4 regions of the Kitasatospora sp. NPDC056800 genome follow, and region 4 is predicted to be linked to each of the others. Evidence: riboswitches for the same ligand, from Rfam matches in the RefSeq annotation. Region 4 holds a riboswitch; each other region holds the start of a gene.
The links. A riboswitch is a leader RNA that binds a small molecule or an ion and turns the genes downstream of it on or off. The one in region 4 is predicted to bind cobalamin.

Region 1 (2,190 bases), on a different contig from region 4:
CGGTCTGCAGCACGATGGTCGCGCCGACGGACCAGCCGTACAGGATCACCTTGCCCGCGCCGCTGTCGAGCGCCAGCCGTACCGCCGCCTCGATGTCGCGCCACTCGGTCTCGCCGAAGTGGCTGAGCCCGTCCGGGGAGGCGGGGGCGCCCCGGTCGCCGCGGTAGGTGACGGCGAGGGCGGGCAGGCCGAGCCGGTCGAGGACGGGGAGCACCGGGAGGGTCTGCCGGCGGTCGTCGCCGGGGCCGTGCACCAGGATCACCCAGGTGCCGCGCTTGCCGTCGAGCCGCCAGGCGGGGAGGGCGCCGAGCTCGCCGTCGGCGGCGGTGTCGGCGAAGGCGAGGCCGAGCGCCTCGGTGGGGTCGCCGAGGTGGACCCGCGGGGTGAAGCGGACCTCGGTGCCGGGGACGAGGGTGCCCCGGTCGGCGCGGACCAGTCGGCGGGTGACGCCCTGTTCGTCGGCGTGCAGCACCTCCTCGACGACCGCGTGCCCGCCGTCCGCCCACTCCACCGCCCAGCGGCCGGGGCGCAGGCTCGCGGGGCCGCGGGTGAAGGTGACCCGGCCGGCGGCGAGGGCGCGGACCTGGACCGGCCCGGACTCCTGGACGGCGGTCACCGGACGGACCATCCGCTCGGAGGCCCGGCGGCCGACCACCAGCACGGCGGCCCCCACCGCGGCGGCCGCCACGACGGCGGCGGTTCCCCAACGCATCTCGCTCCCCGCTCTGTTGTTCACGGACGTTGTTCACGGACCGGACGGTGTTCGAGCCCCAGTTCACCGGCGCTCCGCCCGAGCGGCCACCGGGCTGGGCCGTCCGGGTCACCCGGCGGGCGCTCCCGGGGTGCTCAGGGCGGTACTCAGGGGGTGCCGGTGGCGGGGGTCGGGGCGGGGCCGCGCCGGGCGATCCGACCGGGCGTCAGCGGCGTCCCCGTGTGACCAACCCCTCCGTGACCTCGGTTGACTCCCGGTTCGGGCCCGTGATGGGATCCTGGGGCCAAACGGAGGCATGGAGAGGAAGCCGGTGGAAGTCCGGCGCGGTCCCGCCACTGTCACCGGGGAGCACGCTCGGAACATCGCCACGGCGGGCCGTCGACGGCCGCTGGAAGGCTCCGGGGGTGCGTTCGACCCGGAAGCCAGGAGACTCTCGCCGCCGTCACGTCGATCCAGGGCGCGGACCCTGAGTGAGGACACGCACGCGATGCAGGCTGCCCCGCCCGGCCGGACTCCGAGCTGCCCTCCGCCGTGCGGCCGATGACCCCGCGCGCGCCTTCCCCCGCTCCGCGCCCGCTGACCCGAGCCTCGCGCCCGCTGGCCCGCGCCGCCGTGTTCGCACTCGGCGCCGCCGCGGGCTACGCCGCCGACGCCCGCTTCGCCGACCCCCGCCGGGGCCACCCGGTGGCCGTCTTCGGCAGCGCCGCGACCCGGCTGGAGCGGCGGCTGTGGCGCGACGACCGCGCCGCCGGGGCCGGGTACACCGCGCTGTGCGTGGGCGCGGTCGCGGCGGGCGCGTTCGCCCTGGACCGTACGGTGGGCCGGCGCCCGCTGGGCCGGGCGGCGCTGGCGGCGGCCGCGACCTGGACGGTGCTCGGCGGCACCTCGCTGACCCGGGAGGCCCGCACCATCGGCCGCTCGCTGGCCGCCGGCGACCTCGCCGCCGCCCGGGAGCGGCTGCCGCACCTGTGCGGGCGGGACCCGAGCGCGCTGGACGGGCAGCAGATCGCCCGGGCGGTGGTCGAGTCGGTGGCCGAGAACACCGCCGACGCCGTGGTGAACGCGCTGACCTGGGGCGCCCTGGCCGGCACCCCCGGCCTGCTGGCCTTCCGCGCCGTGAACACCCTGGACGCCATGGTCGGCCACCGCTCGCCCCGCTACGCCCGGTTCGGCTGGGCCTCGGCCCGGCTGGACGACGTGGCGGGCTGGCCGGGCGCCCGGCTGACGGCGCTGCTGACGGTGGCCGCCGCCCCCGAGCCCCGGACCGCCTGGCGGGTCTGGCGGCGCGACGGCTCCGCGCACCCGAGCCCGAACGCGGGCCAGGCCGAATCGGCGTTCGCCGGCGCGGTGGGCGTCCGACTGGGCGGCACGCTGCGGTACGGGGAGCGGGTGGAGCACCGGCCCGTCCTGGGCGCGGAGCTGCGGCCGGTGACGGTGGACGACATCGAGCGGGCCTGCGCGCTCTCCCGGCGGGTGGG
Region 2 (2,190 bases), on a different contig from region 4:
CGGCCTTCGCCGTCCCCGCCCTGGTGGCCCTCGCCTTCGCCTGCGCCCGGCCGTACCACCGGGTGGGCCCGGCCGCCCTGCGCTCACTGCTGACGGCCCTCGGCACCCTCGTCCTGCTGCTCCCGTACGGCACCCTCGGCAAGGTCGCCGGGTGGTCGCCCTCGCGCGGCAACGCCCCCGGCTCGGCCGGCTCGGTCCTGCTCGGCACGCTCCAGTGGGCCGGCCTGTTCACCGTCCTCGCGGTGGCCGGCACCATCGCCTACGCGCGCCGCGAACAGATGCCCGAGCACGACGCGCCGGAGAAGGAGCCCCTCCCCACCACCCGGGGCCGGCGCGCCCTGCTCGGGGCCGTCCTGACCGCCACCGCCCTGCTGGTCCCCGCCGCCCACCTGTGGACCGGCACCTCCGGCGCGCTGTTCCGCCACCTCGGCTACGGCATGCTGCTGGCCGCCCCGCTCGCCGGGGTCGGCCTGACCCGGCTGGTCGGCGCCCACTTCCGCCACCCCCAGCTCGGCATCCTGGTCTGGGTCGCCCTGCTCGCCCTCGGCCTGGAGCAGTCCGCGCTGCGCTACCAGAACGGGCCCGACTCCGGCCGCCTGCTGGCCGTCCTGCGGGTCCACACGGAGCCCCAGGGCCGCTACCTCACCGAGGTCGACGGACTCGCCGAGTACTACCTCGGCGGCGTCTCCAAGCCCGAGCAGTGGGTCTCCGCGCGCGCCGGCACGGACTACCGCGACGGGGCCGGGGTCGAGCACCACGGCGACGACGGCAGCGTCGCCGCGATCCGGGACGGCTGGTTCACCATGGTCGTCCTCGACAGCACCGCGCCGAGGGCCACCGACCGGGCCCTGAGCGAGGCCCTGGGCGCCGCCGGACACTACCGGCTGGTCGCCCAATTCACCTCGCCGACCGGCGATTCGAGCACGTACAAGGTCTATCTGAAGCACTGACCGGCTGCCCGGCCCACGCACATCCGCGACACGACAGGCACAACATATGGTGCCGCCGCAGTCCGGCGGCACAACATGTATGCTCGCTTCTGCTGTCGATGCAGGGGAACCCGGTGCGAATCCGGGACTGCCCCGCAGCGGTGAGCGGGCGGCTCCAGCAGCCGCACCCCGCGAGTCCGAGTACCTGCCGACGGCGTGCGCCACGGCCCTCCCGCAGAGGCCGCGCCGGCACCAGCAGTACCCCTCCGGGCCTCGCGGGCGGGCCGGGGAGTCACCTCGCGCGACGCTTTTTTGCGTTCGCGCCGTGCTCCCCTGCCCAGATCGGCCCGGTGGCCCCCCGAGCACCGCCGCCGATCGCCGCCAGGAGAGAGCGCCTTGACCACCGCTGCCTCAGCCACCCTGCCCGCCCAGGGCTCCGGTACCGCCTTCACCGACCCGACGGTCTCCGACCCCGGGGGCGCGCTGCTGCGGCTGCTCACCGACCGCAGCACCGACCTCACCGAGGTCGACCCCGGCCATGTCGCCGCCGCCGCGCTGCGCGGCCGCCACGCCGGCTCGGACTTCGCCGAGCTGCGCGGGCTGGCCGTGGACGCCGCCGCGTCGATGATCGCCGAGGACCCCCAGTACTCGAAGCTGGCCGCCCGCCTGCTCGCGCTGGAGATCGTCGACGAGGCGAACAGCCAGGGCTCGGTGTCCTTCTCCGCCTCGATCGCCGTCGGGCACACCGAGGGCCTGATCGGCGACACCACCGCGGACTTCGTCGCCAAGCACGCCGCCGCCCTGGACGCGCTGATCGACACCGCCGGCGACGACCGCTTCGAGTACTTCGGCCTGCGCACCGTGCAGTCCCGCTACCTGCTGCGCCACCCGATCACCCGCAAGGTGATCGAGACCCCGCAGCACTTCCTGCTCCGCGTCGCCTGCGGCCTGGCGGTCGGCGACTCCGAGCAGTCGGTGCGCGAGGTGGCCGAGCTGTACGGCCTGATGAGCCGCCTGGAGTACCTGACCTCCTCGCCGACGCTCTTCAACTCCGGCACCCGGCACCCGCAGATGTCGAGCTGCTACCTGCTCGACTCGCCGCTGGACAACCTGGACTCGATCTACAACCGCTACGCGCAGATCGCCCGCCTGTCCAAGCACGCCGGCGGCATCGGCCTGTCCTACTCGCGCATCCGCTCGCGCGGCAGCCTGATCCGCGGCACCAACGGCAAGTCCAACGGCATCGTGCCGTTCCTGCGCA
Region 3 (2,190 bases), on a different contig from region 4:
CCGACCAGCGGGCCGAAGTCCGCCGCCGGGTCGTCCGAGCGCCCGACCTTGAGCGCGCCGATCCGCTCGACCAGCTTCGCCACCAGGGCGTCCGCCGTCGCCTCCCCCACCGGGACGGCCACCGAGATGGCCATGCAGCGCTCCCCGGCCGAGCCGTACCCGGCGCCGATCAGCGCGTCCGCCGCCTGGTCGAGGTCGGCGTCCGGCATCACGATCAGGTGGTTCTTGGCCCCGCCGAAGCACTGCGCCCGCTTCCCGTGCGCGGCGGCGGTGGCGTACACGTACTGGGCGACCGGCGTGGAGCCGACGAAGCCGAGCGCCTGGACGCGCGGGTCCTCCAGCAGGGTGTCCACGGCCTCCTTGTCACCGTTGACGACGTTGAGCACGCCCGGCGGCAGCCCGGCCTCCAGGAACAGCTCGGCCAGCCGCAGCGGCACCGAGGGGTCGCGCTCCGAGGGCTTGAGCACGAAGGCGTTCCCGCAGGCCAGCGCGGGCGCGGCCTTCCAGAGCGGGATCATCGCCGGGAAGTTGAACGGCGTGATGCCCGCGACCACGCCGAGCGGCTGGCGCATCGAGTACACGTCGATGCCCGTCCCGGCGTTGTCGCTGAACTCGCCCTTCAGCAGGTGCGGGATGCCGGCGGCGAACTCCACGACTTCCAGGCCGCGTTGGATGTCGCCGTGGGCGTCGGCCACGGTCTTTCCGTGCTCGGCGGAGAGCAGCCGGGCCAGCTCGTCCTTCTCCTGCTCGACGAGCTGGAGGAACCGCAGCAGGACGCGGGCCCGCCGCTGCGGGTTCCAGGCGGCCCACGCGGGCTGGGCCTGCGCAGCGTCGGCGATCACCGCCTCGACCTCGGCGCGGCTCGCCAGGGGCACCCGGGCCTGCACCCGGCCGGTGTTGGGGTCGTACACGTCGCCGAAGCGGCCGGAGGTGCCGGCGGTGGGCTTGCCGGCGATGAAGTGGGTCAGTTCTCGGACCATCGGTTCCTACTCTCGACAGGGGTGGGGAGAGGAGGAATGGAGGCCGCCGCCGGTCGGCGGGCGCACGGTGGTGCGCCCCTCGGCACGGGCGTACGACGGTGTGACGGTACGTCAGGACGCGGGCGCCCCGGCGGTCGTCGGCACGGGACAGCCGGGCGCGGTGGAACGGAAGCAGCCCGGAGTCATGTGTGTCGTCTCCATCCTCGTGGAAAACACGAACCACCCGCGGCCGGTATCCTGACTCCCGGATCACCGCACGCCCTCAGGCCTTCCCGGCTGGCTGCCAGTGGCCGTCATCTGCGAGGACGGACTCCCCGGTCACAGTGGCGGGACCGTGCCGGACTCACACCGGCTTCCCTGACACCGCGGACCTGCCGTCGACCATATAGTTGGACGTCCTAGTAAGTCCAGGGGTACGCGCCCGCGCCGCGCCGCCGGAGGGCCGCTCACCCCCGTCCACCTGCCCGGACACGCCGGGAGCCGGCCCCGAGGGACCGGCTCCGATGGCCGACTCCGAGGGCCGACTCCGAGGGCCGCCGCTCAGCGGCCGGTGGTGACGACCATGCGGAAGCGGGCCCGATTGGCGGCCATCTTCTCCACCGCCGCCGCGGTCCGCTCCAGCGGCACCTCCTCGACCCAGGCCCGCACCCCCGTCTGCGCCGCGAAGCGCAGCGTGTCCTGGGTGTCGACCGCGATGCCCGAGGAGTGCGCGTAGACCTTCCGGTCGCCCTGGATCAGCTGCAGGGCGCTCAGCTCCAGCGGCTCCGCCGGGAGTCCGACCATGACGAGCTCGCCCCGACGGGTGATCCCGTCGATCGTCGCCACCACGGCGGGCGCGTTGGTGACGGTGGACAGGACCACCTTCGCGCCCCCCAACTGCCGCAGGGCCTCGGCGACATCGCCCGCGGTGCTGTCGATGTAGTGGGCGGCGCCGAGCCGGAGCGCGAGCGGCCCCTTCTCCTGGCCGCGGGCGATGGCGACGGTGCGGAAGCCCATCTTCTCGGCGAACTGGACGCCCAGGTGGCCGAGTCCGCCGATCCCCAGGATGGCGACGGTGTCCCCGGGCCGTGCGGCGGAGCGGCGCAGGGCGTTGAAGACCGTCACCCCCGCGCAGGCCAGTGGCGCCGCCTCGACCGCGGTGAGCTCGTCCGGGATCGCCGCCAGGGCCACGGCCGGGACGACGACGGAGTCGGCGAACCCGCCCGGATAG
Region 4 (2,190 bases):
GTCGGACTCGCAGTGGTCACCCGCGACGATCATCGAACCGGCCATGCCGCCGTCGGCGCACTGGAAGGCCGCGAACCGGGCGAGGGCCGGGGCGGGCGGCGTCACGCCGGCGCGCTGGAGGGCGATGACGCCGAGGGACTGGACCCAGGGCGAGGACGCGCCGAGGAAGTCCCCGGCGGCGGTGCACCTGCCGTTCTCCCCCGCCCCCGTGCAGACGTGGTCGGTGAGCGCGGCGACCAGGTCCCGCCCGCCGAAGGCGCGCGGGTCGCGGCCGGTGCTCTCGGCGACGAGGGCCAGCAGCGCGGCGGCCCTGGTGTCCGGCGCGCCGGCCGGCCCGTCGGGGTGCAGGAACGCGTCGGTGTGGGCGTCGAGGAAGGCGACCACCTTGCGCAGCGCCGGGTCCTGCGTCCCCGCCGCCGCGAGCGCGATGGCGGTGAGGGCGGTCCGGGGGTAGTCGGGCCCCGGGGCGGCCCAGTTCTCCATGTGGTCGCCGCCGACGAGTTGGCCGGCCAGCCAGGCCGCGGCGGCCGCCGGGTCGCCCGTGGCGGAGGGGGATCCGGTCGGGCTCGTGGTCGGGGTTGCCGAAGGGGAGGCGGAGGGCGAGGGGCCGCCGTTCCTGGCGCGGACGGAGTCCGGGGTGAAGTTCGGCGCCCCGCTGGTGCCACCGATGTCCGTACCGCCGTAGACCCAGGCCTCGACCTCGCCGGGCTTGGGCTTCTGCGTGCCGGCCCCGAACCGGCTGTAGGACCAGGCCTGTTGGCCGGGTTCGGCGATCCAGTACGACCAGTACGCGGTGGCCTGCGGGGTGTTGACGCACGGCTCCTCGGCCGGTGTCGGGTACTGGGCGCCACCGTTGAAGGTCCCGGTCCCGAGCCGGCAGATGAAGGCCGGTCCGTCGTGCTCGGTGCCGGTCGTGGTGAAGCCGGCGTTGTGCAGCAGGTTCATGCCCGTCGTGGGGTGGGCGTCGCAGCCCCGGACGACACCGCCGCCCCAGTGGGTGAAGTCGACGGCGACGATCGCGCCCGTCGTCGCCGTGCACTGCTCGATCGGGTCGGCTGAGGCGGTACCCGGGTACCCGAGCAGGACCGTGCCGCAGGCGGCGACGGCGACGGTGCCGGCGACCACCAGCGAGGCGAGGTCCCGGTTCCTGTGACGTGTGCGATTGCTGCTGACCCTCACGACGACTCCCTGGTCGGTCGACACGCGAGGCGACGGCGCAGCCGACGGTCGCCCGCGGGCACGGGGGCCGTCGAAACCGCGTCGTAGTCCGCGACGACGCAAGTGCTCTGTGAACAGACCCCCGGTCCAGGCATTCCGGCTCACCCACCCCCAGGTGGGTCCACGGTTGCGGGTCAGCGCCGGAGTTGGACCGGCTTCCCCTGAATGCCGAGGGCAAAAAATCGGTTCATCAGACCACGCTGACCGACGGAGAGTCAACGGGGCGTCAGGTCGATCACATCACCTCGTCGGGCGACGGACCTGTGCGGTAGCGTCCGCGGTGGCCGAGCGGGGGAACCCGGTGCGAACCCGGGGCTGACGCGCAGCGGTGTGGGGCGGTGACCGTACCGTCCCGAGCCCGAATGCCCGCCCGGCCACGCACCACGGCGAATGCCGGCCCACGCGATCCGGGCGGCGACCGCTCCGGCAGTCGCGCGCCCCGAGCGGACGCGGGAGTCCCGGGGCAGGGTCGGCGCCCGCCACCCCAAGGAGCCTGTCCCGTGCCCCTCCCCACCCCGTCCCGCGCCGCCTCGGCGACCACCGTCGCCCTGACAGCCGGAGCCCTGCTGCTCTCCGCCGTCCCCGCCCACGCGACGGCCACCCCGGCCCAGATAGCCACCTCCAAGAGCACCGGCGTCACGTACCTGAAGTCCCTCCAGGCCGCCGACGGCAGCTACGTCACCGGCGGCGGACTCTCCAACGAGTGGGCGTTCAGCGCGCTCGCCGCCGCCGGAACGGCCGCCGCCGACGTGACCCCCGGCGGGGACACCGGCAAGAACGCCCGCCTCGTCTACCGCAACCAGCTCGCCGCCCCCGGCTGGCCCGGCACCTCGCCCGTGGCCACGGACTACGAGCGCGCCGTCCTCAACGCCTACGCGGCCGGCATCGACCCCGCCCGCGTCGGCCCCGGCCGCAACCTCCTCGCCGACCTCACCGCCTACTGGCAGACCGCCGAACCCGGCTACTACGGCC

Region 1: it holds a riboswitch for cobalamin, as region 4 does, so the genes downstream of both, ACFRQN_RS00735 (cobalamin biosynthesis protein) here and ACFRQN_RS03590 (prenyltransferase/squalene oxidase repeat-containing protein) in region 4, are expected to answer to the same signal.
Region 2: it holds a riboswitch for cobalamin, as region 4 does, so the genes downstream of both, ACFRQN_RS36925 (ribonucleoside-diphosphate reductase subunit alpha) here and ACFRQN_RS03590 (prenyltransferase/squalene oxidase repeat-containing protein) in region 4, are expected to answer to the same signal.
Region 3: it holds a riboswitch for cobalamin, as region 4 does, so the genes downstream of both, ACFRQN_RS25775 (CoA-acylating methylmalonate-semialdehyde dehydrogenase) here and ACFRQN_RS03590 (prenyltransferase/squalene oxidase repeat-containing protein) in region 4, are expected to answer to the same signal.

Annotation. Positions count from the first base shown of each region.
Region 1 covers NZ_JBHUAL010000002.1:24,407-26,596, reverse strand. The annotation lists gene ACFRQN_RS00740 (alpha/beta hydrolase family protein) at 1-712, opposite strand, end outside; cobalamin riboswitch at 1,012-1,145, shown strand; gene ACFRQN_RS00735 (cobalamin biosynthesis protein) at 1,253-2,190, shown strand, end outside.
Region 2 covers NZ_JBHUAL010000263.1:2,633-4,822, reverse strand. The annotation lists gene ACFRQN_RS36930 (glycosyltransferase family 39 protein) at 1-950, shown strand, start outside; cobalamin riboswitch at 1,023-1,157, shown strand; gene ACFRQN_RS36925 (ribonucleoside-diphosphate reductase subunit alpha) at 1,350-2,190, shown strand, end outside.
Region 3 covers NZ_JBHUAL010000130.1:21,221-23,410, reverse strand. The annotation lists gene ACFRQN_RS25775 (CoA-acylating methylmalonate-semialdehyde dehydrogenase) at 1-980, opposite strand, end outside; cobalamin riboswitch at 1,190-1,381, opposite strand; gene ACFRQN_RS25770 (alcohol dehydrogenase catalytic domain-containing protein) at 1,521-2,190, opposite strand, start outside.
Region 4 covers NZ_JBHUAL010000008.1:69,767-71,956, forward strand. The annotation lists gene ACFRQN_RS03590 (prenyltransferase/squalene oxidase repeat-containing protein) at 1-1,179, opposite strand, end outside; cobalamin riboswitch at 1,287-1,431, opposite strand; cobalamin riboswitch at 1,510-1,586, shown strand; gene ACFRQN_RS03595 (hypothetical protein) at 1,719-2,190, shown strand, end outside.